DNA from 4 places in the Afifella aestuarii genome. Region 2 is predicted to be linked to each of the others. Evidence: predicted binding sites of a transcription regulator. Region 2 holds the regulator's gene; each other region holds the start of a gene.

Region 1 (7,278 bases), on a different contig from region 2:
CGCCCGTCGCGCCGACATGCGTGCCGCCGCAGAGCTCCACCGAATAGGGTTTCGTCTCGCCGCCATTCTCGCCGATTTCGGTGCCCATGGAGACGACCCGCACCTCATCGCCGTATTTCTCGCCGAAGAGCGCCATGGCCCCCGCGGAAATCGCCGCTTCGCGATCCATCAGCCGCGTCGTCACCGGCGCATCCTGCAAGATGACGGCGTTGGCGCGGTCCTCGACGAGCCGCAGCTCCTCCTCGCTCATTGGCTTCGGATGCGAAAAATCGAACCGCAGCCGGTCAGGAGCCACGAGAGACCCCTTCTGAGCCACATGCGGACCGAGCGTGTCACGCAGCGCCTTGTGCAGAAGATGGGTCGCCGAGTGGTTGGCGCGGATCGTCGTGCGGCGCCTGCCTTCGATGATCATGCGGACATTGTCGCCGACGGAGAGCCTGCCCTCCTCCATCCGCCCGAAATGCACGAAAAGCCCGTCCGCCTTCTTCTGCGTATCCTCCACGCGGAAGACGCCGCCCGCCTCGCTGCGGATGACGCCGGTGTCGCCGACCTGGCCGCCCGATTCGCCATAAAACGGCGTCTGGTTGACCACCACCGCGCCCGCATCGCCGGCATCGAGCTCGGACACGCGCTCACCCTCCTTGACGAAACCAAGGGTGACGGCCTCCGCCGTTTCCGTGCCGTAGCCGAGGAATTCCGTGGCGCCATGCTCTTCCTTGAGCGCCATCCAGACTTCTTCCGTCGCAGCCTCGCCAGATCCGGCCCAGCTTGCGCGGGCCTCGGCGCGCTGGCGCTCCATCGCATCGTTGAAGCCGGCGAGATCGACGCTGATGCCGCGATTCTTGAGCGCATCCTGCGTCAGATCGAGCGGAAATCCATACGTGTCATAGAGCTTGAAGGCGGTCTCGCCGTCGAGCATGTCGCCTTTGTGAAGCGAGCCCGCCGCCTCATCGAGAAGGCTCAGCCCGCGCGACAGCGTACGCTGAAAACGGCTCTCTTCCAGACGGATCGTCTCGGTGATGAGAGCCTCGGCGCGCATCAGCTCCGGATAGGCGCCCCCCATCTCGCGCATGAGAGTCGGGACCAGCGAATAGATCACCGGCTCCTCGGCGCCGAGAAGATGCGCGTGCCGCATCGCCCGCCGCATGATGCGACGCAGCACGTAGCCCCGCCCATCGTTCGACGGCAGCACACCGTCGGCGATCAAAAAGCTCGTCGCCCGCAGATGATCGGCGATCACGCGGTGGCTCGCACGGTTCTCCAACGTCGCCTTGGCGCGCGTCGCACCTTCCACGGCCTCGATCAGATGCCGGAAAAGGTCGATATCGTAATTGTCGTGCACGCCCTGCAGAACGGCCGCGATCCGCTCGAGCCCCATGCCCGTATCGATCGACGGTCGCGGCAGGTCGTGGCGCTCTCCGCCCGCCACCTGTTCGAACTGCATGAAGACGAGGTTCCAGATTTCGATGAAGCGGTCGCCATCCTCGTCGGGCGAGCCCGGAGGCCCTCCGGGGATCTCGGCACCGTGATCGTAGAAAATCTCCGAACAGGGGCCGCAGGGTCCCGTCTCGCCCATCTGCCAGAAATTGTCCGAGGTCGCGATACGGATGACCTTTTCTTCAGGCAGACCCGCAATCTTGCGCCACAGCGAAAACGCCTCTTCGTCGTCGGCATAGACGGTGACGAGAAGCCGCTTCGGGTCGAGCCCGAATTCCTTGGTGACGAGGTTCCAGGCAAGCTCGATCGCGCGCTCCTTGAAATAATCCCCGAAGGAGAAATTCCCGAGCATCTCGAAAAAGGTGTGATGACGCGCCGTATACCCGACATTGTCGAGATCGTTGTGCTTGCCGCCCGCCCGCACGCATTTCTGCGAGGTGACTGCGCGCTGATACGGAGCCTTCGCCCGCCCCGTGAAAAAGTCCTTGAACGGGACCATGCCCGCATTGGTGAACATCAAGGTCGGGTCGTTGCGGGGCACGAGCGGGCCGGAAGCGACGATCTCGTGGTCGTGCTTGGAAAAATAGTCGAGGAACGCAGAGCGGATCTCGTTGACGCCGATCATCTGGCGAAACACCTGTGGTTGGACCTCATGGCCACCGAACATCTACGGCCGGCACCGAAGTAATGGAATTTCCGGGCTGTCGTCGGATCACCACTGTCATCGGATCACCGAAAGCCCGCAGGCGGTGGTTTTAGCGACGGGCCGGAGAACTGTCCACATGGCTCGACCCGGCGCCAAACGACACCGCAACACCGCAAGCTGTGCAACTCACGCGTCAGTCCGACAAGACGCCGCAAATGCCCGCTCTCGTCCGGTGAGAAGCCGACCAGCCGCAAACATCGGCGTCCATCGGCCGCGCCCGATCTCCGGTGACACTCCGAACGGCCCGGCCCTGCCGACCTCACCAGAAAAGCCCCACAGGCGAAAAGAAAAAGACCGAAGATGCAATAGCCCAAAAACCAGAAAGCCCGCCAGAAGCGGGCTTTCCCTATGAAGACATCTTGATGCAGAGATTCCGCTCACTCACCCCGCCAGCTCGCAGATGCCGGCGAAACCAAGAGGGCGAACGGCAGGCAAAACTCAGGCCTTGGCCGCCTTGCCGCCCTCATCCTCCTGGCGCGGACCATCCAGAAGCTCGTCTGCAATGAGACCGGCGTTCTCACGGATCGCCTTCTCAATGGCGTTGGCGACATCCTCGTTTTCACGCAGGAAGTTCTTCGCGTTTTCCCGTCCCTGACCGAGACGCTGGCTGTCGTAGGAGAACCAGGAACCGGACTTTTCGACGATACCGGCCTTCACGCCGAGATCGAGAAGCTCACCCGTATGGGAAATGCCTTCGCCATACATGATGTCGAACTCAACCTCCCGGAATGGCGGCGCGAGCTTGTTCTTCACCACCTTGACCCGGGTCTGGTTGCCAACGACCTCGTCGCGGTCCTTGATGGCACCGATCCGGCGAATATCGAGGCGGACGGAGGAATAGAACTTCAAGGCATTGCCACCCGTCGTCGTTTCCGGGCTGCCGAACATGACGCCGATCTTCATGCGGATCTGATTGATGAAGATGACCATCGTATGCGAGCGCGAAATCGAGGCCGTCAGCTTTCTGAGCGCCTGGCTCATCAGCCGCGCCTGCATGCCGGGCAACGAATCGCCCATCTCGCCTTCAAGCTCGGCGCGCGGCGTAAGGGCCGCGACCGAATCGACGACAAGCACGTCAATGGCGCCCGACCGCACCAGCGTATCGGCAATTTCGAGTGCCTGCTCGCCGGCATCCGGCTGCGAAATCAGGAGATCATCGAGTTTGACGCCGAGTTTGCGCGCATAAATCGGGTCGAGCGCGTGCTCGGCATCGATAAAGCCGCAGATACCGCCCTTCTTCTGCGCCTGCGCCACGGTGTGCAGCGCCAGCGTCGTCTTACCCGAGGATTCCGGCCCGTAGATCTCGACCACACGCCCGCGCGGCAGACCGCCGACACCGAGCGCGATATCAAGTCCGAGCGAACCGGTCGGGATCGTCGCAACCTCGACGACCTGCCCCTCCTGGCCGAGCCGCATGATCGACCCCTTGCCGAAGGAGCGCTCGATCTGGCTGAGAGCAGCGTCCAGAGCCTTGGTTCGATCCATGGATTCTTTGCCTCCTTCGACTACGCGCAACGGATTCGCCATCGGACTATCCTCTAAAGTTCAGCGGATGACCACCCGCTCCTCAGAGAATTTCGTACTCTATTTGTTCTATAGCGTCAACACCGCCCGATCCCCTCTCGGCGGGCCAAAAGAGGCGCGCCGGAAAGCCTACTTTCCCGGCGCTGCGGCACCTACGGGCTCGAAGACGTCGCTGTCTGGACGCCGCACCATCAAAAGGCCGGTCGCCACCGCGAAATAGGCCGCATGGAGTTGGAGCGAGCCCTCTTCCACGCGCCTTTTCACGAACGGAAACGTCATCAAATTGTCGAGTGTCTTCACCGCCGATACCTGCTCGAGCCGCTGCAGGTAGTCGTCGAGCGGCGCCGCATCGCGCGGGCCGAGCTCTTCGGCGGCAGGTGCGATCAAAGACATCCACTTGCCGATGAAGTCGCCGGGGGAAAGCGGTCCCACCTCATCGTCGGCGAAAGCCCGGATGCCGCCGCATCTGGCATGTCCGAGAACGACGATGTGCTTCACCTTCAAAGCCTCGACGGCGAATTCGATCGCCGAGGAAACACCGTGCTGCGAAGCCGACGGAGAGTAAGGCGGCACGAGATTGGCCACATTGCGGACCACAAAAAGTTCGCCGGGCCGGGCATCGAAGATGACTTCCGGCGAAACCCGCGAATCGCAGCAGCCGATGACCATGATCTCCGGGCTCTGCCCGACCTCTGCGAGCTCGGCATATTGATGCTGCTCGATGGGCAGCCGGCCATCGCGGAACGATTGATAGCCCTGAAGGAGACGCTCGGGAAAACGCATGTGACACACCTCTCGGCCGGCGGATTCGCCGAAAACATATGAACAGGCAAGGGAGAACGTCAGCTCAGCCTATCCGCCCCCCATCCAATCGAACGACCTCCGCCCGGCACCTTTCCGACCGCTAAGGCTGCAGGACACGCTTCACCGTGATCGCCAGATCCTTGAGCGAGAACGGCTTCGGCAGGAAGTGGAAGTCCTCGTTCTCGGGCAGATGCCGTGCGAAAGCGTCCTCGGCATATCCGGAGACGAAGATGATCTTCAAGTTGGGATTGGTCTTGCGCAACTCTTTCAGAAGCGTCGGCCCGTCCATCTCCGGCATGACGACGTCGGACACGACGAGATCGATGGCACCGTCCATGTCCTTCATGATGCGAAGCGCTTCCGGTCCCGACGCGGCCTCGTGCACCTCGTAGCCGCGCGCGGCGAGCGCGCGAGAGGCGAAGGCGCGCACCGCCTCTTCGTCTTCGACGAGAAGGATCGTGGCGCTGCCGGTGAGATCGGTCGGCTCGGACTTGGGCGAGGCCACCTCCTCCTCCGCTTCCCGCTCCGCCACATAGCGCGGGAGAAGCAGCGAGAAGGTCGTGCCTTTTCCAAGCTCGCTGTCGACGAAGATGAAGCCGTCCGTCTGCTTGATGATGCCGTAGACCGTGGAAAGGCCGAGGCCGGTTCCCTTGCCGATCTCCTTCGTCGAAAAGAACGGTTCGAAGATCTTTTCCATCACCTCCGGCGTCATGCCGGTGCCGGTGTCGGTGATCTCGATCAGCACATAATCGGCGGGCCGGAATCCGTCCTGGCGGAAGCGATGGCTCTCGGCCTCCTCCAGATTGCTGGCGCGGATCGTAAGCATGCCGCCGTTCGGCATGGCGTCGCGCGCATTGACGGCGAGATTGACCACCACCTGTTCCAGCTGGTTGAGGTCCGCCTTGACGGGCCACAGCCCGCTCTTGTGATCCGTCTTGAGCTCGACGGTCTCCCCGAGGAGGCGATCCAGCAGCACGGTGAGATCCGACAACACTTCTTCGAGGCGAATGACGCGCGGCTGCAGCGTCTGCCGGCGGGAGAACGCCAAGAGCTGCCGCACCAGACCCGCGGCACGATTGGCGTTCTGCTTGATATTCATAATGTCTTCGAACGCCGGATCGGATGGCCGGTGGTTCGATAGTAAGAGGTCGGAAAAGCCGATGATGGCGGTCAGCACATTGTTGAAGTCATGCGCGATGCCACCGGCGAGCTGTCCGACCGCCTGCATCTTCTGGCTCTGCGCGAACTGCGCCTCGAGCGCCCTCTGCTCGGTCGTCTCAAGCGCATAAACGATCGCCGCGTCCTCGCCGGGCTCGCCTTCGACGATCGGGCTGACGAAGAAGCGCGCGCTTCTTTCCTCGTCGCTCTCAAACTGCGCGTCGACCGGAGAAATATCGCTCTGCCCGTTGATCGCCGCATGCAGGGCGGCCTTGAGCGCAGGGCGGTCGGCGGCCTTCACCACGCTCGTCAGCTCGATGCGGGCGGGTCCGCTCTTGCGGAAGAGTTTCAGGAACCGCGCATTCGAAAGATTGATCGCCCCGCTATGGTCGACGGAGGCGATCGCCATCGGCGTGTTGTTGAAGAAGCGCGTGAACCGCCGTTCTGCCGCAAGCCCGGCATCCCCGTCGGCAAGCCCAACTTCCAAAACAAGCGTGCGAGAGGCGCCCACTGTGCCATCGGCCGAAACCGGCACGCGGTGCAGCAGACGCACGGGTTTGCGTGTCCCGTTCGCCCGCACGAGATCGATTTCGAGCCGCTCCGTCGCGGTTTCGCCGCGCTGACCCGAAGCCTCCAGAACCGACAGGCTCTCGGCCGTGACGAAATCGCCGATCTCTGCCGCCCCCGGCTCGAAATCCGCAAGATCGATGCCGAGCCACTCCGCCAAGGTGGCATTGACATATCGGATGCGGCCGTCCGGCTGCATGGAGAAGAAACCTGCAGGAGCGTGATCGAGATAATCGATCGCGTTCTGCAGTTCCTGAAAAATGTTCTCTTGATGCTCCCGCTCGCGCGTGATGTCGGAGATGAGCCACAAAGCGAGCTCAGGGCGCCCAGCAATCGGGTTCACCTTGACCCGGTACCAGCGCGCCGAACCGGACTGACCGCCGATCCCACCCGGCATGCGGATCTCTTCCATCGCCCGACGGCCTTTTTCGGCGGCTCCGGAAAGGCGATAGATCGCCTCCGAAGCATCGGGGCTTTCCGCGAAAAGCCGCTCGATGGAGCGCAAATCGTCGCTCTCCTCACCATAGAGGCGATAATAGGCACGGTTGGCCTTGATGGCGCCCGCAGCGCTGTCGGCGATCAGGGCACCCTCGCCGATCGCCTCGAAGAGCTGTTCGGGAAGACCCGGCACGCGCGTGTCGGCGACCCGGGAGCGCACGAAGCGGATGAGGCCCCCGGCCGCCATGAATAGGCACATGACGCCAACGGTTGAAAGAATACCGAGGCACACGAGCACAACGGTATCGGTCCATTCCGGCGGGACGAAGAGGTAAGAGCCTGCCACGACGAGAAGTCCGAGCGACAAGAGGAAAATACGAATCATGCTGTCGCGCCGCTCTCCGGCTTCTGCAGCCTCGGTGCTCTGCCTGTCTGCCATGGGATCGCTGGTTACGGCCATTAAGTGAGATTAGCCGATTCGGCGAACCACGCCGCAGGCCTTTGCGTGACTTGTGACAGCCTTGACGAGAGCTCGCAACTGACTCGCAAGGCACAGCTTCGTTTGAAAAGCCTTAATATCCGGGCTATCGTGCCATATCGACCGCGTGGGTTGAGTGTAGCGTAAGTCAAGGAGGCGTCCATGC
Region 2 (7,278 bases):
AAGGCGGCACGGCAGAGGAAAACGCGGCCGCCCTGCGCGATCTTCTCGACGGTGAGCTCGGTCCTTACCGCGATGTGGTCGTCGCCAATGCGGCGGCCGCTTTGATCGTCGCTGGCAAGTCCGAGCTCGTCGAGGAAGCCGCCGACATGGCCGAGGAATCGATCGATTCCGGCAAGGCAAAAGCTGCGCTCGAAGCGCTCCTGCGTGTCTCCAACGAAGCGGCGCCAGCCTCGTGAACGACATCCTCAAGAAAATCGAAGCCTACAAGCGGCAAGAGATCGAAGCCGCGGAGGCTGCCATCCCGCTTCAGGAGCTCAAAGCCCGCTTCGCCGATCAGGAAGCGCCACGCGGTTTTCTGGCCGCTCTGCGTCGCAAGGCAGAGGCGGACCAGCCCGGCCTTATCGCCGAGATAAAAAAAGCGAGTCCCTCGAAGGGATTGATCAGGCCGGATTTCAATCCGCCTGAACTTGCACAAGCCTATCAGGACGGCGGCGCCGCCTGTCTTTCCGTTCTGACCGATGCCCCGTCCTTCCAGGGGGCGCCAGAATTCCTGACCTCGGCACGCGCGGCCGTCTCCCTGCCGGCGTTGCGCAAGGACTTCATGTTCACGCCCTATCAGGTGGCTGAGGCACGCGCCTGGGGGGCCGACTGCATCTTGATCATCATGGCTGCGGTCTCCGACGATGAAGCAAAAGCCCTCGAAGACAGTGTCTTCGAATACGGCATGGATGTGCTTATCGAAGTCCATAACGAGCCGGAGCTCGAGCGCGCGCTCACCCTGGCTTCGCCAATGATCGGGATCAACAACCGGGATCTGCGCAGTTTTCACACCGACCTGGCGACCTCCGAACGGCTTGCGAAACTGATTCCGGAAGATCGGCTAATCGTCGGAGAAAGCGGTATTTTTTCGCCTGCGGATATCGCTCGCCTGAAAGCCTGCCGCATCCACGCCTTCCTCGTCGGCGAAAGCTTGATGCGCTCCGACGACGTGGCCGAGGCAACCCGCCGGCTCCTCGCCTCGCCGGCTTCGCAGGCCGCCGAATGAAAGATCACCTCACCCATCTTTCCGACGATGGGCGCGCGGAAATGGTCGATGTCGGAGACAAGGCGGTGACGACGCGCATCGCCGTCGCGAGCGGAAGCGTTCGCATGGCGCCGGAGACATTGCGCCTCATTCGCGAGGGCGACATGAAGAAGGGCGACGTCATCGCGACGGCGCGTATTGCCGGCGTGATGGCGGCCAAGCGCACTTCCGATCTCATCCCGCTCTGTCACCCTCTGGCTTTGTCGAAGATCGCCGTCGATATTCTGCCCGAGGAGGAGCTTCCCGGGCTTCTGGTGCGTGCGATGGCACGCGTGGATGCCAGGACGGGGGTTGAAATGGAAGCGCTCACAGCGGTTTCCGTCGCCTGTCTCACCATCTACGACATGGCGAAGGCCGTCGATCGAGCCATGACGATTGGCGACATTCGCCTGGAGGAGAAGAGCGGCGGCGCTTCCGGCGATTGGCGTTCCGACCGATGAGCCTGATTTCCGTCGCGGATGCCGTTGCCCGCATGCTCAAAGGCGTCACGCGTCTCGGGGAAGAGAGTGTCCCCCTGACGGAAGCACGCGGCCGGGTGCTTGCGCGCGATCTTGCAGCGAGACGTAACCAACCGCCGTTCCGTGCGTCTGCGATGGATGGCTATGCCGTACGCGCTGAGGATACGCCCTCAGGCGCATGGCTGCGCCAGATCGGCGAAGCACGCGCGGGCTCCCATTTTGCCGGAACTCTCGGCATGGGGGAGACGGTTCGCATCTTCACCGGAGCGCCTGTCCCCGACGGGGCCGATGCCATCCTCATTCAGGAAAACGCCGGCGCCGACGGCGACCGCATCGAGGTTCTGGAGCCGGTGGCGGCAGGCCGGCACATACGCGCCGCGGCCTTCGACTTCCGGGAGGGCGAGACGCTTCTTCATGCCGGACGCCGGATCGGAACCCGCGAAACGGCGCTTGCCGCAGCGATGAACCATGCAATCGTTCCGGTACGCCAGAGGCCAATCGTGGCCATCCTTTCGACCGGCGATGAACTCGTCGAACCCGGAGAAGAGCCGGGCCCAGATCAGATCGTCTCTTCGAACGGCGTGGCGATTGCCTCGATGGTTTCCGCCTGTGGCGGTCTCGCACGGGATCTTGGTGTCGCCGTCGACGACAAACAGGCGATTGCCGATGCTGCAGCAGGCGCGGCGGACGCCGATATCCTTGTGGTGATCGGCGGCGCCTCGGTCGGTGACCACGATCTCGTCCAACCGGCGCTCTCCGAACAAGGTCTCAAGGTCGATTTCTGGCGCGTCGCCATGCGGCCGGGCAAACCGGTCATGTTTGGTACGCTCGGGCGCACCCGGGTGCTCGGCCTGCCCGGAAACCCCGTCTCCGCCCTCATTTGCGCACTCGTCTTTCTGAAGCCTCTTATCGGGGCGATGCAGGGCGCCGAAGGCGGCGAGCCAACGCGCCTGTTGCCGCTCGCAGCAGCGTTGCCTGAGGTCGGCAACCGCCAGCAATATCTACGGGCGCGCTTCGTTGAGTGGCAGGGGCGGACAGCCGTCACGGTCGCTGACGAGCAGGATTCGTCTCTTCTTGCGACGCTTGCCCGTTCGGACGCCCTCATCATTCGCCCTCCCTTTGCTCCGGCGGCCCGGGCGGGCGATGTGGTTGCCGTCATCGATCTCGCGCAAGCCCTCTCGTAACCTCCCGCAGGGCCCCCAAGACTTGTGGAACACGCCATGAACAGGTAGTGTGCGTTCGTGATTTGTACACGAGACGCGACTCGCATCGCGAGGGGACGGCAATGCTGACAAAGAAGCAGCTCGAGCTTCTGCTCTTCATCAACGAAAGACTGAAGGAATCGGGCGTCCCGCCCTCGTTCGACGAGATGAAGGACGCGCTCGATCTGAAGTCGAAATCCGGAATTCATCGCCTCATCACCGCCCTGGAAGAGCGTGGCTTCATCAAGCGGCTGCCGAATCGGGCACGCGCGCTTGAAGTTCTGCGCCTCCCCGATGCGGTCAATCCGAGTTTCGGGCGACCGCAGCAGCGTGGCTTCACGCCGAGCGTGATCGAAGGCCGGCTCGGCAAGGCGCCCCAACCCGCTGAAGAAGAAGCCATCGAAGAGAGTGAGCGAGGCGCGAGCGTCCCGGTCATGGGGCGGATTGCGGCCGGCGTTCCGATCTCCGCCATTCAGAATCAGAGCCATTCCATCGTCGTGCCGCCGGACCTCCTTTCGAAGGGCGAGCATTTCGCGCTCGAGGTGCGCGGCGATTCCATGATCGAGGCCGGCATTCTCGACGGGGACACCGTAGTCATCCGTCGTCAGGACAGTGCCGACAGCGGAGATGTGGTGGTGGCGCTGATCGACGACGAAGAGGCGACCTTGAAGCGGCTGCGCCGCAAAGGCGCATCGATCGCGCTTGAGGCTGCCAACCCCGCCTACGAGACCCGCATCTTCGGTCCGGACAGGGTCCGCATCCAGGGTCGCCTCGTAGGGCTTTTGCGCCGCTACTGAGCGCTTCTCAGCCTTTCTGGCCTCGACGTCATCTGAGGGCCGGCGACCCCTGCCACGGTCGCCGGATGGATGGGCGCGATGTGCGAAGGTCAAGGTGCGGAGCCACACCGTCCGGGGGGTTGATTTCCATAAAGAGAGCGTGCGCTCCATGGGTGGCGAGCGCGGTGCGGTCGATGACGATGCGTGCCGCGCAATCTCTTGGCGCGCGCAGCTGCGTGACGATAATCTCGACGCGACGACAATCTTCCGAAAAGGCCACCGGATCGGTGACGCGCGAGAGGGTCAGTCCTTCGGGCATCTTCAGAACGCAGGCTTCGGCGTCGCAACGAAAGCCTGAAGTTCCCGCGGCTTCCGCCTCCGGCTCGCCCTCCCGCCAGACATCGTCAAGGAAGGAGCCTTGCCGTGCACCGACGATTTGGAGGTGTCCGGCGACGTCACGGGCAGCAACCGCCCTCCCCGCCTCATCCACCAGAAGGTCGGGCCTGGCGCCGAGAAGCCATGCAAGCAGCGCCCCCAGCAAGAGTGGTGCGACGCCGTAGAGGCGCAGCTGCGAGCGCCAGAGGCTGAGCCACAGAAGCCCGCCGCACATCAGAATGAGCGCGATCGCGGGAAACGGCGGGACGATAACGGTGGCGCCCGACAATGACGCTACGAAATGCGCCGAAGCGAGGACGAGATCGATGCCCCAGGCCATGACGGTCAACGGCACGGTTTCCAGACCGAACGGCATCGCAATCAGGCTGATGAGCCCCGCCGGCATCACGATGAGCGAGACGAGCGGCATCGCAATGAGATTGCCGAGGAGCGAGTAGGACGCGAGCCGTCCGAAATGGAAAGCCGCGAACGGCGATGTGGCGAGACCGGCGACGAGCGTGGTCAAGCCGACGGCACCGATCGCCACGGCAGGCCTGCGGAGAAGCCGCCAGAGCCCGCGGGCAGGTTCAGCAAGATCCTGGCGCGGACGGTCGCGCCAGGCTTCCCAGGCTGCCACCAAGGCGGCGACGGCCAGAAAGGACATCTGGAACCCCGGTTCGAGCACACTCTCGGGCTGGAGCGCGACGACCACGAAAGCTGCAATCGCGAGGTTGCGTAGCGAGAGAGCGGGACGATCCAGAAAAACGGCCGTAAGCATGACCGCAAGCATCACGAAGGCGCGGATCGTCGCCACGTTTCCGCCGGAGATCGACAAATAGAAGGCGCCGACTGCGAGCGCGACGGCCGCTGCAATTTTTCGGATCGGGAGAACGAGCGCCACATGTTCCGACAACGCCAGCACCGCACGCACGAGCCAGAAGGCCGTGCCGGCGATCAGCATCATATGCAGGCCCGAAATTGCTAGAATATGCGCAAGCCCCGCGATCCGCAGAGCGTCGACGTCCGCATCCGCGATCTGGCCACGATCGCCGACGAGAAGTGCTGCCGCGATTGCGGCGGGCGGGCCTGCCACCGCGTCGGTGATCCGCTCTGCGATCGCTCGGCGGATGGCCGCAATCGCCAGGAACACATGGACGCCGCTCGGTGGTTCGACGACCGTCAGAATGCCGAAGACAAAACCCGACGCGCCGATCCCATCGAAAAACGCCGCCCGAGCAGGATCGTAGCCCCCAGGGATCGCCGGGCCCGGCAGCGGTGCCAGCCGCGCCGCCCCCTTCACCCTTGCGCCAATCGGCGGCAGATCGGTGCGCAAGGTGAGCCGGACCCTGTGCGGCGTCTCTTCGGCCGAAAGACGCTCAATGCGCACATGGTCGAGGACGACCCGCGGCGTTCGTTCAGCGCGGGTTTCGACAGCCACCACCCGGCCGGTCACTTCAGTGCTCAGCGGATGTTGGAGCACCGGCGCGCGAAGGCTTTCAACGCGAAGCTTGCCTGCGGACATCCCGGCCAGAAAACAGGCGAGGAACACCAACGGATAGGCGCCACCACCGCGCCACCACGCGAGGCATGCGGCACCCGCCGTAGTCAAGGTTGCGGGCAGAAGCGCGGAAAGCAAAGGCTCGCGCGGCAAAATGAAATAGGTGGCCGCGCCACAAGAAAAGCCGACTGCCAGAAAGAGAAAGCCGCGCCGCTCCTCGAAATCGCGAGCAGCTTGCGCTCTGAGATGCGCGGTGTGAGACGCCACGCCGTAGCGGAAGCGCCTGAGCCGGCCAGGCGGCACGAAGCGTTCGATACGGCGATCGTCCTGCGAAGGCCGCACCCCATCCGCCGCGCTTGACTGTCCGCCGCTCGGTTCCATGCTTGCAAGCACCCGGCGCTGTGGCTAGACCGAGGCCATCTTACACGCGGGCCGGGCATCCACCAATCGCCCCGCCCTTTTGCCAGCCAAAACCACCATGTCATCTCATCCGATTACCCGCTTTGCTCCCTCGCCAACCGGCTTTTTGCACATTGGCGGCGCACGCACGGCGCTCTTCAACTGGCTCTATGCGCGGGGCCGCGGCGGTAAAATGCTGCTCAGGATCGAGGACACCGATCGCCAGCGCTCGACCGATGCTGCCATTGCGGCCATCCTGGACGGGCTCTCTTGGCTCGGCCTCGATTGGGACGGTGAACCGATCTCACAATTCGCCCGCATGGACCGCCATGCCGAGGTGGCCTGGCAGCTCGTTGAGAGCGGCCACGCCTATCGCTGCTATGCCTCCCAGGAAGAGCTGGCGGAGATGCGCGAGACGGCACGCGCCGAGGGTCGCCCGCCCCGTTATGACGGGCGCTGGCGCGACCGCGATCCGTCCGAAGCGCCGGAAGGCATCAAGCCGGTCATCCGCATCAAGGCTCCGCAGGACGGAGAAACGGTCATCGAAGATCACGTTCAGGGCCGCGTCACGTTCCCGAACCGCGACCTCGACGATTTCATCATCCTGCGCTCGGACGGAACGCCCACCTACATGCTGGCCGTCGTCGTCGACGATCACGATATGGGTGTCACGCACGTCATTCGCGGCGACGACCATCTCACCAATGCCGCCAGACAGGGCATCATCTACGAAGCGCTCGGATGGCAGGTGCCGCAATGGGCGCATATCCCGCTCATTCACGGTCCGGACGGCGCCAAACTCTCCAAACGTCATGGGGCGCTCGGCGTCGAAGCGTATCGGGCGATGGGCTACCTGCCCGAGGCGCTCCGCAACTATCTCGCACGCCTCGGCTGGGGCCATGGCGACGAGGAGATCTTCTCCTCCGAGCAGGCGACGGAATGGTTCGATCTCGACGCGATCGGCAAGGGCGCGGCGCGCTTCGACTTCGTCAAACTGCAAAATCTGAACGGCCATTATATCCGCCAGGCGGACGACGAGCGGCTCGTTGCCGACATGCTCAAGATCCTCCCCGAGATGGAGACGCCGCCGGCATTTCCCGCAGAGTTGAGTGCGGCGCAGCGTTCGCAGCTCATGCAACTCATGCCGGGTCTCAAAGAGCGTGCGAAGACGCTGGTCGAACTGGCCAACAACGCGGCCTTCCTGTTTGCGGCGCGGCCATTGACGCTCGACACCAAGGCAGCAGGCCTTCTCGACGACGATGCTCGCCGTCGCCTCGGTCTTCTGCGCGATGCCCTCAGCCATTGCGCATGGGAAACCGACCCCCTCGAAGAAGCGGTGCGTAATCTCGCAGAATCTGAGGGCGTCAAGCTCGGCAAGCTCGCACAGCCGCTGCGCGCTGCACTGACAGGTTCGACGTCCTCGCCAGGGATCTTCGACGTGATGCTCGCCCTTGGACGCGACGAGACGCTCGCCCGCATCGGCGAT
Region 3 (7,278 bases), on a different contig from region 2:
GGCCACGAACTGACGGCGCCGCATCTCGAGCCGGGCCTCTATGTCACGGCAACGCCGATCGGCCATCTCGGCGACATCACCATCCGTGCGCTGGAGGTTCTGGCCGCGGCCGACGTGATCGCGGCTGAAGACACCCGGGTCACCCGCAAACTTCTGTCGCGCTACGGCATCACCACCCGCCTCACCGCCTATCACGAACATTCCCATCCCGATGTCGACGACCGCCTCGTGAAGCTGATGGCGGAGGGCGAGGCCGTGGCGCTCGTCACGGATGCCGGCACGCCGGTCGTCTCCGATCCCGGCACGCGGCTCGTCGCGCGTGCGGTTGCCGAAGGTGTTGCCGTCCATCCGATCCCCGGCGCCTCGAGCCTCACCGCGGCCTTGAGCGTTGCCGGGATTTCGGCCGAGGCGACGCTCTTTCTGGGTTTTCTGCCGGCGAAGGAGAAAGCCCGGCGGGACGCGCTTCGGCGGCTCGCCGATCTTCCCTTCGCCCTCGTTCTTCTGGAAGCGCCGCATCGGCTCCAGGCTTTCGCCCGCGACGCAAACGAGATCCTCGGAGATCGGCCCGTCTGTCTGTGCCGGGAGATGACGAAGCTGCACGAGACGTTCCTGCGCGGTTCGCTCGCCGATCTTGCCGACGCGGCGGGCGAACAGGACAAAGGCGAGATTGTCGTGGTGATCGGGCCCCCAGCCCCCAGGGAGGCGGGTGAAGGCTTCGATGAGGCCGATCTCGACCGCATGCTCGCCGAGCGTCTCGGCACGATGGGGGTCAAGGATGCCGCCCGCGAGGTTGCGGAGGAAACCGGCTTGCCGCGGCGCACGCTCTATCAGCGTGCGCTGTCGCTCGGCAAGGAGTGAGAGACGGGGGGCACTGGATGAGCAAGAAGCGGCGCCGGGCCTACCGACAGGGCCATATGGCCGAGATGGCGGCGGCGCTCTTCCTCATGATGAAGGGGTATAGGATCCTCGCACGCCGCTACCGGACGCCACTTGGCGAGATCGATCTCATTGCTCGTCGCGGCCGCACCGTCGCCTTCGTCGAGGTGAAGCTTCGTGGTGAGAGAGAGGCGGCAGACTGGGCGCTCACCCCACGCAGCGAAAGGCGCATCGGTGCCGCCGCAAGCGTTTGGACCTCGCGGCATCCCGCCGCCATGGAGTTCACGCAGCGCTTCGATCTCGTTCTCGTTTCCCCTTTTCGTTTACCCCGGCATCTTGCGGACGCCTTTCGCCCTCCCAATTGATTGCCTCCGGCCACTCGATTGCATCGGGCCGCTTGATTGCATCGGGAATGAAGCGCGGCTAACCCAGAAGCCAGAAGAACGGAGAGACCAATGGCCCTTTCAGTCGCAGTGCAGATGGATCCGATCGCTCAGATCGATATTCGCGGCGATACGACCTTCGCGCTGATGCTGGAGGCGCAAAAGCGCGGCCACAGCCTCTTCTATTACGAGCCGCGGCACCTCTCGATGGAGGGCGGCCGCGTCTTTGCCCGCATGCGGGCGGTGAGCGTTGCCGACGAGGTCGGCCGTCATTACGCGCTCGATGAGGCGGAACAGCAGCTCGGGCTCGAAGATTTCGATGTCGTCCTGATGCGCCAGGATCCGCCATTCGACATGGCCTATATCTCGGCGACGCATCTCTTGGAGCGGGTTCATCCGAAGACCCTCGTCGTCAACGATCCGGCCCATGTGCGCAACGCGCCGGAAAAACTCTTCGTCACCGAATTTTCCGATCTGATGCCGGAGACGCTGATCTCCCGCGACATCGCAGCGATCCGCGCCTTCCGCGAAAAGCACCGCGACATCATCCTGAAGCCGCTCTACGGCAATGGTGGTGCCGCGGTTTTCCGTATCAGCGAGGGGGACGAAAACCTGTCCTCGCTGATCGAACTTTTCGAAACGACCTTCCGCGAGCCCTTCGTCGTGCAGCGCTATCTGCCTGAGATTCGCAAGGGCGACAAACGCATCATCATTGTCGACGGCGAGCCCGCCGGTGCGATCAACCGGATCCCGGCGGTGGGTGATGCGCGCTCCAACATGCATGTCGGCGGTAAGGCCGTTGCCGCCGAACTCACCGATCGCGACCGGGAAATCTGTGCCCGCATCGGCCCGGAACTCAAGGCGCGCGGCTTCATCCTCGTCGGCATCGACGTGATCGGCGACGTGATGACGGAGATCAACGTCACCTCGCCCACAGGCATCCGCGAGCTGCAGCGTTTTTCGGATATCGATGCGGCTGCGATGGTGTGGGACGCGATCGAACAGCGCTGCAAGGGCTGACGGGCAACTGCCAGCGAAGGCCTTGCCGCGCCAAGATCTGCCCGGGCGAAGATTGGCCCGGGCGAGCTCAGTCAGTCGAGAAGCGAGACGGCCGACGGCATCACCTCGCCGGCGACGAAGCCGTGAATGCGGGCGACGAAATCGTCGACCTTGCGCAACACCTTGCGTTCTTGCGAGGCGTCGGTGCGCAGAAAGAAGGGGTAATAATTGGTCGTGCCGAAATCGTCGATGAGGACGAGCCGGCGGATTTGGCCGTCGACGTCTTCCTGGACGAGAACATTGCACAACATGATTTTTCGCGTCGGCACGCGATACGTGACGAGATGGTCGCAAAACGTCTCAACGGCCGCCTGACATTCCGAGGAATAGCCGTGGATCGTCAGATAGCTTTCGAGCGTGCGTGAGATCTCGCCATCTCCGTCGCGAATGAGCTCCACCGAGAGCCCCATCCCGAGGCTTGTACGCAGGAAGCCGAACTGCCGCGCCACATGCGCGAAGGCTGCCTCGCCGCGGACCTGACCGAGGCGGCGCAGAATGTGCTCGTCCTGACGGTTGTCGTCGAAGCGCACGAGCGGTCGCAGACGCTTCCACGCGGCCTTTGACCGGCGCTGGTCGGCGAGCGTGTAATCCGGTCGCCGCACCTTGATCCCGCGGTCTTTTCTGGAGGGATCGACAAAGCAGAGCCGCCGCCCGCCGCGCGCAAACGGGATTGCCCGGCTGAGATCGACGGTGCCCGCCACGGACCGCCGGTCCGCTTGCGCATGCATCGTTTCCGGTCCGGCGACAAATGCCCAAACCGGCGCAAAAAACGCCCTTAGGCGCGCCGAAGCGCGCCTCTTTTCAATCGAATCGCAGACCATGTGCCCCGGCCGCCTGTTCGCATGCGCAGCGTCGATCCGCCGCGAATGTCATGTGTTTTTCATAAAGTCCCCAGAGATGGGCGTGACAAGGGCGGGCGGGTTGGAAACGCAAAAAAGTGACTGATGCGTTTCATATTGTTTCTCTTGCGCAACAGGTGCGCCTCTCGGATCGTGTTCCTTTTTCGTTCTTGTCATCTTCCGAAAGCTGAGTCATTCTGCAATCAGAACGGGGGTGGTGGCGATGGTTTCTCGTGTTACGACAGTGGCTTTTCGCGGGGTCGAGGCGATCCCCGTCGATGTCCAGGTGCTGATCGCGCCGGGGCGCACGCTCTTCAACATTGTCGGCCTGCCCGACAAGGCGGTGGCGGAAAGCCGGGAACGTGTGCAGGCGGCGATTCATGCGTCGGGTCTCGCGCTTCCGGCCAAGCGCATCACCGTCAATCTCGCCCCGGCAGACCTTCCGAAAGAAGGCAGCCATTATGATCTGCCGATTGCGCTCGCCCTGATGGCGGCAATGGGCGCCATTCCAGCCGATGCCGTCAGCGATCACGTGGTTCTTGGGGAACTCGGCCTCGACGGTCGCATCGAAGCGGTGGCGGGTGTGCTGCCGGCCGCCATCAGCGCCAATGCGCTGAAGAAGGGGCTCATCTGCCCCGCCGCCTGCGGAGGGGAGGCTGCGTGGGCCGGCGAAGAACTCGCCATTCTGGCGCCGAAGAGCCTGATTGCGCTCGCCAATCACATCGCCGGCAGTCAGGTCCTGTCCCAGCCCAAGCCCGCACTTCGCGCCGCGAGCGAGGCCCTTCCCGATCTCTCAGAGATCCGCGGTCAGGAGAGCGCCAAACGGGCGTTGGAGATTGCCGCAGCCGGTGGCCACAACATGCTGATGATCGGCCCTCCGGGGGCCGGCAAATCGATGCTGGCGAGCCGGCTGCCTTCGATCCTGCCGCCGCTTGCGCCGCGCGAACTCCTCGACGTGTCGATGATCTCGTCGATCGCTGGGACGCTCGCCGGCGGGCGGCTGTCGAGCCAGCGACCCTATCGGGCACCGCACCATTCGGCCTCCATGGCGGCGATGGTCGGCGGCGGCATCAATGCGCGTCCGGGCGAGGTCTCACTTGCCCATCACGGCGTGCTCTTCCTCGATGAATTGCCGGAATTCACCCCGGCCGTCCTCGATTCGCTGCGCCAGCCACTGGAGACCGGCGAAGCCGTCATCGCGCGCGCCAATCACCGGGTCACCTACCCGGCCGAATTTCAGTTGATTGCGGCGATGAACCCGTGTCGCTGCGGCATGGCGGGCGAGCCCGGGCACACCTGCCGGCGCGGCGCCCGTTGCGCCGCCGACTATCAGGCCCGGCTCTCCGGGCCTTTGATCGACCGCATCGATCTCAGGATCGAGGTGCCTGCACTCTCTGCCATCGATCTGATCGGACCCGCCGAGGCGGAGCCGAGTGCGGCCGTGCGCGAGCGTGTGGCGACGGCTCGTGCGATGCAGGCGGAGCGCTATATGTCCCGCGGCCTGCCGGGCCTGCGCATCAATGCGCGTGCCGGCAGTCGCGTGGTGGAAGATGTCGCAGCTCCAGACGAGGCCGGTGCCCGTCTCATTCGCGATGCCGCGGAAGCGATGGGCTTATCGGCGCGCGGCTACCACCGCGTCCTCAAGGTCGCGCGCACACTTGCCGATCTCGACCAGGAGGAAAAGGTGCGCCGCATCCATGTGGCGGAGGCCTTGAGCTACCGCCAGAGCGCGTCTCTGCTTGCCGCGGCCGCATGAGGCGCGCATCCGCGGAAAAGCCGCGGCAACCGAAGGCCGAGTGATGTCGCAAAGGGGCGCTCGAGCCTCTTCCTGCGATCATCCGCAGAAGAGAGCGGCGCCATGCGTCCTCGCCCGAGCGGGATCGCCCGTGTGGTTCGTCCGCAAAACGGCCGGTCAAGCGGCTTTCTGCAGTCCTTCGTATCGAAGGGCCCGGCCGTTTGCGTCGAAGAGCTGCAAATCTTCGGCATGGGCAGCAAGACGCACGCTTTTGCCGCGCTCGACCGCCACTTCGCCTGCAAGCTTCGCCACCACGGGATCGTCTTGGCGGCCGATATCGACGTAGACGAGCGTGACCTCGCCCAGAAGCTCCACCAGCGTCACCTCGCCTTCGATCAGCGGGTCGTCGCCGGCTTCCGCGAGGCGGAGGCTTTCCGGGCGGACACCGAGATGGCCGGGGCCTTGTGAAATGGCGATCCCCTCGGGGCGTGGGAGAGTGAAGTCTCTGCCGCCTTCAGGCGCGACCTGCAGCCCATCCTGCGTGGTGCTGAAGGTGGCAGCTAGAATGTTCATCGCGGGCGAGCCGATGAACTTCGCCACGAACAAATTGTCTGGCCGGTGGTAGAGCTCCAACGGCGTGCCGACCTGCTCGACCCGGCCTTTGTTCAACACGACGATGCGGTCGGCGAGCGTCATCGCCTCTACCTGGTCGTGGGTCACGTAGATCATAGTCGTGTCGGGCATCTTCTCGTGCAAACGGGCGATCTCGATGCGCGTCTGCACGCGCAGCGCCGCATCGAGGTTCGACAAGGGCTCGTCGAAGAGAAAGACCGCCGGGTCCCGGGTGATCGCGCGCCCGATCGCCACGCGCTGGCGCTGGCCCCCGGAAAGCTCCTTCGGCAGCCGGTCGAGATAGGGCTCGATTTGGAGAATGCGCGCCGCCTCGCGAACCCGCTTGTCCACCGCATCGCGCCCGGCCCCTTTGTCGAGGCGGAGCCCGAAGGCCATGTTGTCGTACACGCTCATATGCGGATAGAGCGCGTAGGATTGGAAGACCATGGCGACGCCGCGCTCCTTCGGAGTGCGGTCGTTGACGGTCTCCCCGCCGATCTCGAGCGTGCCGCGCGTGATGTCTTCAAGCCCGGCGATCACGCGCAAAAGTGTGGATTTGCCGCAACCGGATGGGCCGACGAAAACGACGAATTCCCCATCCTTGATGTCGAGGTTGATGCCTTCGAGCACTTTGACCTTGCCGAAGGCCTTATCGACGTCGCTCAGCCTGACATTGGCCATCGAAGCTCCTCCCATTTGACGACCGATCGCCGTTCAGCGAAGGCGCCGCCGGCCCTTCGCTTCAAGCAATTGTCGGGGAAACGCCCGATGGGGAGAGAGGCTGCAACTCCGTCCGGCGCAAAGCTCTCTTAGGCCGCTACGATTGAGGAACTGCCACCTGGCTTTCGTCTCAGGCGTCTGTCCGGCGGCGCACCCGCACCACGACTTCGACGGCGGTGATTTCCATGCCTTCTGGGGGCTCGGGAACCTGCGTCAGGCTCACCGGACCATCGATATCGATGAGGGAATTGTCCCCCTCGACGAAGAAATGGTGGTGGTCGGAGACGTTCGTGTCGAAATAGGTCCGCGCCCCATCGACTGCGACTTCTCGCAGCAGCCCGGCTTCGGTGAACTGATGCAGGGTGTTGTAGATCGTCGCAAGCGAGACCGGTACCCGCATCAGTTGCGCTTCCTCGTGCAGAAGCTCTGCGGAAATATGCCGATCACCCTTCTTGAACAGCAAGCCGGCCAGGGCCACACGCTGTCTCGTCGGCCGCAAACCGGCACGACGCAGCCAACGGGTCAGCTGCTCAGGCGAATTGTGGTTGTGTATAGCCGTCATCTCAGCTCGCTCTCGGCAGTCAAAGAGTTTATAGGACGCTGCCTTTAGCCCTATATGCGAATTTGTATCGTTCTGACAACTCTGACGCTGTGTCGCTGTTGCCGCGCGGCTCGGTTTCGCTACGCGGCGCGGTATGTTAGGTAGCGGGTTGTCGTTAAGGAACCCAAATGACCCGCCTCACAGAAAGACCAATGCAATGAATGAGCGGCGCAGCCATTTCGAGTATGAGGACCTTCTTGCCTGCGGGCGGGGAGAGCTTTTCGGGGAGGGCAATGCGCAATTGCCGCTGCCGCCGATGCTGATGTTCGACCGTATTTCGGAGATTGCTGACGAAGGTGGCGAATATGGCAAGGGGCGGATCCGTGCCGAGATGGAGGTCCGTCCCGACCTCTGGTTCTTTCCCTGCCATTTCCATGGCGATCCGGTGATGCCAGGCTGCCTGGGTCTCGATGCCCTGTGGCAGCTTCTCGGCTTCTTCCTCGGCTGGCTCGG
Region 4 (7,278 bases), on a different contig from region 2:
ACTTCGCGGCCGGGCTTTATCGCCTGCAGGGCGATGGCGGGCTCGTTGCCCTCCGGCCGGATCTTCTCCTCGCGCGCATCGGCGGCGGCAAAGAGCGGCAGCGGGCTGTCGGCCAGAGCGCGGATCTCCCACAGCGCCTGACGCCGGGAGAGGCCGATGGCGGAAAAGGCGTCGGCCTCTGCAAGCCGCTCCAGCGCCGCCACCGGCAATCCGGCCCGCCGCCAGATTTCTTCCAGGCTTTCATAGGGGCGATGGCGGGCGGCGATAAGCGCTGCGCCGTCCTTGTTGGCCAATCCCTTGGCAAGCCGCAGCCCGAGCCGCACGGCAAAGCGGCCCTCCACGCCTTCGAGCGGCTCGAGCGTGGAATCCCAGCGGCTGTCGTTGACGGAGACGGGCCGCACCTCGACACCATGGGCGCGCGCATCGCGCACGAGCTGGGCGGGGGCATAAAAGCCCATCGGCTGGCTGTTGAGGATCGCCGCGAGAAAGACGTCCGGATGGTGGCATTTCACCCAGGAGCTCGCATAGGCGAGAAGCGCAAACGAGGCGGCATGGCTTTCGGGAAAGCCGTAAGAGCCGAAGCCTTCGATCATCTTGAAGGCGCGCTCGGTGAAGTCCGGGTCGTAGCCGCGCTCGCACATGCCGGTGATGAACTTGTCGCGAAAAGCGCTGACCCCGCCGGTGAATTTGAAGGTCGCCATGGAGCGGCGGAGCTGATCGGCCTCAGACGGCGTGAAGCCGGCGCAATGGACGGCAAGCGACATCGCCTGTTCCTGAAAGAGCGGCACGCCGAGGGTCTTGCCGAGAACGCGTTGAAATTCCGGCGTCGGATAAGACGGCGTCTCCTTGCCCTCGCGGCGGCGGAGATAGGGATGCACCATCTCGCCCTGGATCGGGCCCGGACGGACGATGGCGATCTGGATGGTGAGGTCGTAGAGATTGTTCGCCTTGAGGCGCGGCGACATCGCCATCTGGGCACGGCTTTCGATCTGAAAGACGCCCATCGTGTCGGCATGGCCGATCATCTCATAGACTTCCGGCCGCTCCGCCGGGACGGTGGCGATGTCGAGATCGCGCCCGCAATAATCCTTCAGAAGATCGAAGGCGCGGCGCAGGCAGCCGAGCATGCCGAGCCCCAGAACATCGACCTTCATGAAGCCTAGAATGTCGATGTCGTCCTTGTCCCATTCGACGATCTGACGGTCGGCCATCGCGGCGGGCTCGATCGGAACGAGCGTGTCGAGCCGGTCTTCGGTCAGGACGAAGCCGCCCGGATGCTGCGACAGATGCCGGGGAAAGCCGATCAGCGCCTTGGCGAGTTTCAAGGTGAGCTGGAGCCGGTAATCGCTGCCATTGAGATTGAGATCGGCGACATGGCGCTCTTCGACGCCTTCCTTGCTCCAGCCCCAGATCTGCGAGGAAAGGGCGGCGGTCACGTCCTCGGTGAGGCCGAGCGCCTTGCCGACCTCGCGCACCGCGCCCTTGGAACGGTAGCGGATGACGGTGGCGCAAAGCGCGGAGCGGTGCCGCCCATAGGTTTCGTAGATCCACTGGATCACCTCCTCGCGCCGCTCATGCTCGAAATCGACGTCGATATCGGGCGGCTCGCCGCGGTCGCGCGACACGAAGCGCTCAAACAGAAGGTCGTTGCGCTCCGGATCGATGGAGGTGATGCCGAGCGCGAAGCAGACGGCGGAATTGGCGGCACTGCCGCGCCCCTGGCAGAGGATGCCCTTGGAGCGGGCGAAGCGCACGATGGAATGGACGGTGAGAAAATAAGGCGCGTAGTTGAGCTCCGCGACGAGAGCGAGTTCATGGGTGATCTGAGCCGTGACTTTTTCCGGCACGCCGTCCGGAAAGCGCCATTGCGCCCCCTCCCAGGTGAGTTTGGCGAGCGCCTCCTGCGGCGTGAGCCCGGGGATCGAGACCTCCGCCGGATACTGGTATTTGAGCTCGTCGAGCGAGAAGCGGCAGGCGGCGGCGATTTCCAGGCTTCTTGCGAGTGCCTGCGGGTAGGCGGAGAAAAGCCGCGCCATCTCTTCCGGCGGCTTCAGATGGCGTTCCGCGAAGGGCTCGCGGCGAAAGCCGAGTTCGTCGATGGTGACGCCTTCGCGGATCGAGGTGACGACATCCTGCAGGATGCGCCGCTCCGGCGCGTGATAGAGGACGTCGTTGGTGGCGACCGGTGCCACTCTGGCCCGCTCCGCCATGGCGACGAGCGCGGCAAGACGCGCCGCATCGTTCGGCCGGCGGCGCAAGGTGAGGGCGAGCGAGGCATCGGCGCCGAAAGTCTCTTTGAGCCAGGCAAGACGGGCGGCGAGTTCCGCATCCGCCATATCCGGAATGAGCGTCGCCATCTGGCCTTCGCCGAAGGCCGCCACTTCCTCCGCCGTGACCACGCAGCCGCCCTTGCCGGCGCGTTTCTTGCCGAGGCTGAGGAGCTGGCAGAGCCGCGCATAGGCCGCCCGGTCGCGCGGATAGAGAAGGAGAGGCATGCCGCAGGCGAGATCGAGCCGACAGCCGACGATGAGGCGCACGCCCGTCGTCTTCGCGGCCTGGTGGGCGCGCACCAGGCCGGCGAGCGAGCCGCGATCGGTGAGCGCGAGTGCCGGCAGGCCGAGACGCGCCGCCTTGGCGAACAATTCCTCCGGATGCGAGGCGCCGCGCAGGAAGGAGAAGTTCGAGGTTGCCTGCAATTCGGCGTAAGGGGCGGCGCTCATGCGAAGAAACCGTGCAGATACCAGCGCTGTGGGCGGTTGCCCGCTTCCTCGCGGAACAGCCAGAAGCGCTGGCCGGCCTCGTCCTCGACCTGGAAATAATCGCGCGCGAGTGCGATTTCGCCGGGCGCGCGCCACCATTCGCCGAAAATCCGCTCCGGCCCGTCGGCGCGGCAGATGCGGTGGCGGCGCCCCTGCCAGATGAAGAGGGCCGGCGGATAATCGGGCAGAAGCGCGATGACTTCGACGGGCATCGGATCGGCCAGAAGCCGCGCCGGTCGCGGCCAGTCGCGCAGCCAATTTTCCGGCCGCGGCGTCTCCGTCCTGGGTTTCGGGGCAAGGGCCGCGACCCGGCGCACCGAGCGCTCCGGCCAGTCGCTTTCGACGGGCGCCGTGCGGTAGATGCGGCCCGCGCCGAGCCGGTTGGCGAGCCGGTCGACGAGGGTGGAGAGATCGGGCTCCTGCGGCCGGCCGTAAAGCTCCGAGGCGATCTGCTCGGGCAGGAGCGGGCGCGTGAGAGGGGCGGCGAGAAGGACTTTCTCCACGCCGAGCCCGCAATCGAGGCCGGCAAGTTTTTCGCAGACGAGCCGCGCCATATGCTCTGGCGCGCGGCTGGGCTTTGCCATGCGCACCGAGACGATACCGGTGCTGCGATCGAGCCGGGTGACGTGAAGGTCGAGCCGCCGGGCTCCGTGCTGGCGTGCCTCCAGGACGGCGGTGAGATCCACGCAGAGACGCTCCACCGCCTGGGCGAGCCCCTCCGCCGTGATGACCGGCTCCACGAAGGAGAGTTTTGCTGAGACGAGCTCGGACGGGATGAGGGGGACGAGCGGCTCGCGCGACAGGCCGAGCGCCTGATCGAGGCGCAGGAACACGTCATGGCCGAAGCGGCGGGTGATCGGTGCACGCTTGACTCCGATGAGGTCGCCGATCCGCTCGAAGCCGAGCCGGCGCAAAGCCTGCGTCGTCTCCGGCGAAAGGCGCAGGGCTTCCACCGGCAAGGGAGCGAGTGCGCCTTTGAGGTTCTGCGTTTCGGCGATGCGGGTGCAGTCGGGCGCGGCAAAGCGGGCGAGCGCATGTGCGGCGCCGATGCTTCCGGCAAGCGCCAGCCTTGCCGTCAGACCCCGGCGGGCAAGACGGGCGGCGAGATCGGCGAGGAGATTGTCCTCGCCTTCGTCCAGATTGCGGCTCTGCCCTCCTGTCCTGGCCGCAAAAAGATGCGTGCAGCCAGTGACATCGAGAAGGAGCCCGTCCGGCGGGGACGGCATCACGACGGGGCTGTAGCGGGCAAGACACCAGGCGGCGAGTTTCGCAAGGCCATGAGCGTCGGCCCTGGGTGCGTAGTCGCGCAAGGTCAGACCCGGCAGGAGCAGCTGCGCCTGCGTCGCCGCCATGCCGGGTTTCAACCCATGCGCCAGGGCGGTCGCATCGACGGCGGCGACAAGGCGCTGGGCGCCGATGCGCGTCGTCAAGGCGAGCGGCGCCTCAGGCGGCAGATCGGTCGAGGTGAGGCGCATCCGCTCCGTCGCGAAGAAGGGCAGATACACCGAGACGACCCGTGCCATCGCAGGCCTCCGTGATGAAGCTCGCCGGATCGGCGCCCCGGCAGCGCATGAGATCGACACGCCAGCGCCCGCGCCCGATGCCGGCGACAGGATGGGCGGCAGAAGACGATGACATCAGCGGCAGCGAGGGGGCGGAGCGGATCCGCCAGCGTGTTGCAGCGGCCGTCGGCTCCGCCCCCGTCTGGCGATGCGGCCGCAGAAGTGTGAAGGCCGTCACGCCCTCGCTTTCGGCGGCAAGCTGCAGGCGCCTGGACGCGGTGAGACCGAGCCGCGCCACCTCGCCGACGACGGCGGCGAGCCCCGGATGGTGCAGCCCCTCTTCCATGGCGGCGAGCACGTCGCGCTCGTGCCAGGTTTCGGCATAGATCACCCGGTCCGGATCGAGACCGGCGGCTGCAAGACTCGGGGTAAAAAGATCGCGGGCCTTGAGGCACCACAGAACGGGGCCGGAGAGACGGGCGAGGAGGCCGGCGAGAAACAAGGTGGCGGCGGCGATGTCTTCCGCGCCGCCGTTCCCGCCGATCTTTTCGATTCCGGCGGCTCCGGTTTTTTGTGTTCCCTCAGTAGCCTGGCGGTCGATCGGGGTGGCGGACCCGCCCCAGATCTCGTGCAGGGCGCCAAGCCGCAATCCCCCCTCCGGCAGATGCGCATCAATGGCCTCCGCCTCGAAGGCGAGCGCCGGCGCATCCGGGCGGGCCCCGGCCTCCAGCGCGCCGACTTCGCGGCGCAGCTCTTTGAGAACGGCTGCGCGCCAGCCCGCGCCGGGCTCTTTGTCGTGTTGTGCTCCGACCATAGCGATGGGATCATGTTCCTATTTTGTTCTTATGGATTCCCGAGATGGCGAAGAGAGTCAAGACGCGTCTGCGATGATGAGGTGAGGGGGAGGGGGAAGGAGACGAGATGGAAGAATGCTCATCGTGCCAGGCGCTCTGGAAAGCTTCGCAAAAGCTCAGATGACAAGAATGTGAAGCTGGCTATGAACTATTCCAAGCGTCGGACGTTCTTGGAGGCGAAGATACAGAAAAGGCGCGGGCCGACTGCTAAACGATTTTCAACTTATTGAAATATTAAGTCTCTGATCAATCACAAGGCGGAAATGAAGCGTACATATGGCTGCCGACGAAAAAGAAGAAGCGCGTCTGCGCGCGCTCCGCGAGCTCAATCTTTTGGATACGGCGCCGAGCGAAAACTTCGACCGCATCACCCGTCTTGCTGCGCAATTTTTCGAGACGCCGATTTCGGCGGTTTCTCTCACAGACGTCGATCGGCAATGGTTCAAGTCGGGGGTCGGCTGTGGCCCCCAAATTCCGCGCGAGCATGCCCCTTGCGCTGAGGTGACGCGCTCGGGCGACGTGCTCGTCGTCTCCGATCTCGCCGAGGATCCGCGCTTCAACAAGGGCGTGCTCGTCGAAAACGGGGTGCGCTTTTACGCCGGCGCGCCGCTCGTCACCAAAGAGGGCTTTACGCTCGGCTCCATGTGCGTCCTCGACACGGTTCCCCGTGAGATTGGGAAGGACGACGAGAAGGCGCTGCGCGACCTTGCCGCCATGGTCATGACCCAGATCGAGCTGCAGCATGCCATCGGCCGCATCGATCCGGTAAGCGGCCTGCCCAACCGCCAGCAATTCACGGAAAATCTGGAGGATTTGGCGCGCGATTTTGCTGGCGAGCGGCGGCTGGCGATCCTTCTCGATCTTGCGCCGCCGAACCAGATCGTCCAGGCGCTGCGGGTTCTGGGGCCGACCTATCTCGACGATTTGATGCGCCTGTCAGTCGAGGGCGTGCGCAATCTGAAGGTCGAGGGCCATACGGTCTATCATGTGGGCGGAGCCCAGCTTCTCGCCGTGATCGGCGATGCGGACGAAGAAAGGGTCGAGGTCGAACTCGTCAAGCGGCTCAACATGCTCGCCGATTTCAGTCGTGGCAGGGGAGCGGCGAGCCTGAGCCACATGGCCTGCGGCATCGCCCCTTTCATCCTCGGCGAGGTCAAGGCCGGTGACGTTCTGCGCGCCGCGCATCACGCCGCGCAAGACGCCCGTGAAAGCGACCGGGTCGTCGGTATTTATTCGGCGGCGACCGACGAAGAGCACAAACGCCGCTATGCCCTGATCGCCGCCTTGCGCGAGCTTCTGGAGAGGGGCGGTGACGGAGAGCTGTCCCTCGTCTACCAGCCGCGCATCGATTTGAAGACCGGCCGGTGTTATGGCGCCGAAGCTCTGTTGCGCTGGGATCACCCCGAATACGGGTCCGTGTCCCCGGCCGAATTCATTCCGCTCGCCGAACAGACGGATCTCATGCGTCCGCTCACGTCGTGGGTGAAGCTCCGGGCCATTGCCCAGCTGCGCGCCTGGCGCGACGAAGGCTACGATCTGCGCGTTTCCATCAACGTCTCAGCCGCCAATCTGGAGGAGGAGGAGTTCGGTCTCCGTCTCGCCAGCGTGCTTGCCGAGAACGGCGTCTCGCCGTCGTGCCTGGAGATCGAGTTCACCGAGAGCACCTTCATCTCCAACCGCCGCCGCGTGGTGAAGAACCTGACCGACATCCGCGAGCTCGGCGTCGTCTGCGCCATCGACGATTTCGGCACCGGCTATTCGACCTTCTCCTATCTGCATGATTTCCCGGCCGACATTATTAAGATCGACCAGACATTCATCCGCAAGCTGGAGCCGGGAAGCCGGGGGTCCATTCTGGTGCAGAGCCTCATTCATATGGCCGGTGCGCTTGGCTACCGGGTGGTGGCGGAAGGCGTGGAGACGCAGGATGTCGCCGATTTTCTGATCGAGGCGGGCTGCCATGAAGGCCAGGGCTATCTGTTTTCCCGGCCCCTGCCTCCGGAGGCTTTCGCCGATTGGCTCAAAAGCCATGCGGCGGAGCGGCTGGAGGGATATGCCGCCTGAGGGCTGCGCCGATGCCTCTGGCGCCCTGGCCGGTTCCCTCAGGACGTTCGGCAAGAACGTTCGGCGGAAACGCCCCTCTCTAAAACCGCATCGAAAAAC

What was found. The regulator LexA, encoded in region 2, represses DNA repair genes until DNA is damaged. The targets are predictions, from matches to a motif close to TGTTCNNNNTGTGTTCNG.
Region 1: recA (recombinase RecA) is a predicted target of LexA. The motif match lies at 3,722-3,739, and genes of this name have one in related genera.
Region 3: EO094_RS00585 (YifB family Mg chelatase-like AAA ATPase) is a predicted target of LexA. The motif match lies at 3,312-3,329, and genes of this name have one in related genera.
Region 4: EO094_RS09925 (ImuA family protein) is a predicted target of LexA. The motif match lies at 5,089-5,106, and genes of this name have one in related genera.

Annotation. Positions count from the first base shown of each region.
Region 1 covers NZ_SAUF01000001.1:1,680,351-1,687,628, reverse strand. The annotation lists gene alaS (alanine--tRNA ligase) at 1-2,062, opposite strand, end outside; gene recA (recombinase RecA) at 2,582-3,670, opposite strand; gene EO094_RS07870 (carbonic anhydrase) at 3,797-4,450, opposite strand; gene cckA (cell cycle histidine kinase CckA) at 4,572-7,094, opposite strand.
Region 2 covers NZ_SAUF01000005.1:483,647-490,924, reverse strand. The annotation lists gene trpD (anthranilate phosphoribosyltransferase) at 1-236, shown strand, start outside; gene trpC (indole-3-glycerol phosphate synthase TrpC) at 233-1,045, shown strand; gene moaC (cyclic pyranopterin monophosphate synthase MoaC) at 1,042-1,524, shown strand; gene EO094_RS16400 (molybdopterin molybdotransferase MoeA) at 1,521-2,726, shown strand; gene lexA (transcriptional repressor LexA) at 2,828-3,541, shown strand; gene EO094_RS16390 (ComEC/Rec2 family competence protein) at 3,570-5,735, opposite strand; gene gltX (glutamate--tRNA ligase) at 5,872-7,278, shown strand, end outside.
Region 3 covers NZ_SAUF01000001.1:140,582-147,859, reverse strand. The annotation lists gene rsmI (16S rRNA (cytidine(1402)-2'-O)-methyltransferase) at 1-858, shown strand, start outside; gene EO094_RS00600 (YraN family protein) at 876-1,241, shown strand; gene gshB (glutathione synthase) at 1,332-2,279, shown strand; gene EO094_RS00590 (YrbL family protein) at 2,351-3,046, opposite strand; gene EO094_RS00585 (YifB family Mg chelatase-like AAA ATPase) at 3,381-4,913, shown strand; gene EO094_RS00580 (ABC transporter ATP-binding protein) at 5,070-6,185, opposite strand; gene irrA (iron response transcriptional regulator IrrA) at 6,355-6,786, opposite strand; gene fabA (3-hydroxyacyl-[acyl-carrier-protein] dehydratase FabA) at 6,983-7,278, shown strand, end outside.
Region 4 covers NZ_SAUF01000002.1:311,281-318,558, forward strand. The annotation lists gene EO094_RS09915 (error-prone DNA polymerase) at 1-2,720, opposite strand, end outside; gene EO094_RS09920 (Y-family DNA polymerase) at 2,717-4,282, opposite strand; gene EO094_RS09925 (ImuA family protein) at 4,203-5,075, opposite strand; gene EO094_RS09930 (putative bifunctional diguanylate cyclase/phosphodiesterase) at 5,392-7,179, shown strand; gene EO094_RS09935 (autotransporter domain-containing protein) at 7,259-7,278, opposite strand, start outside.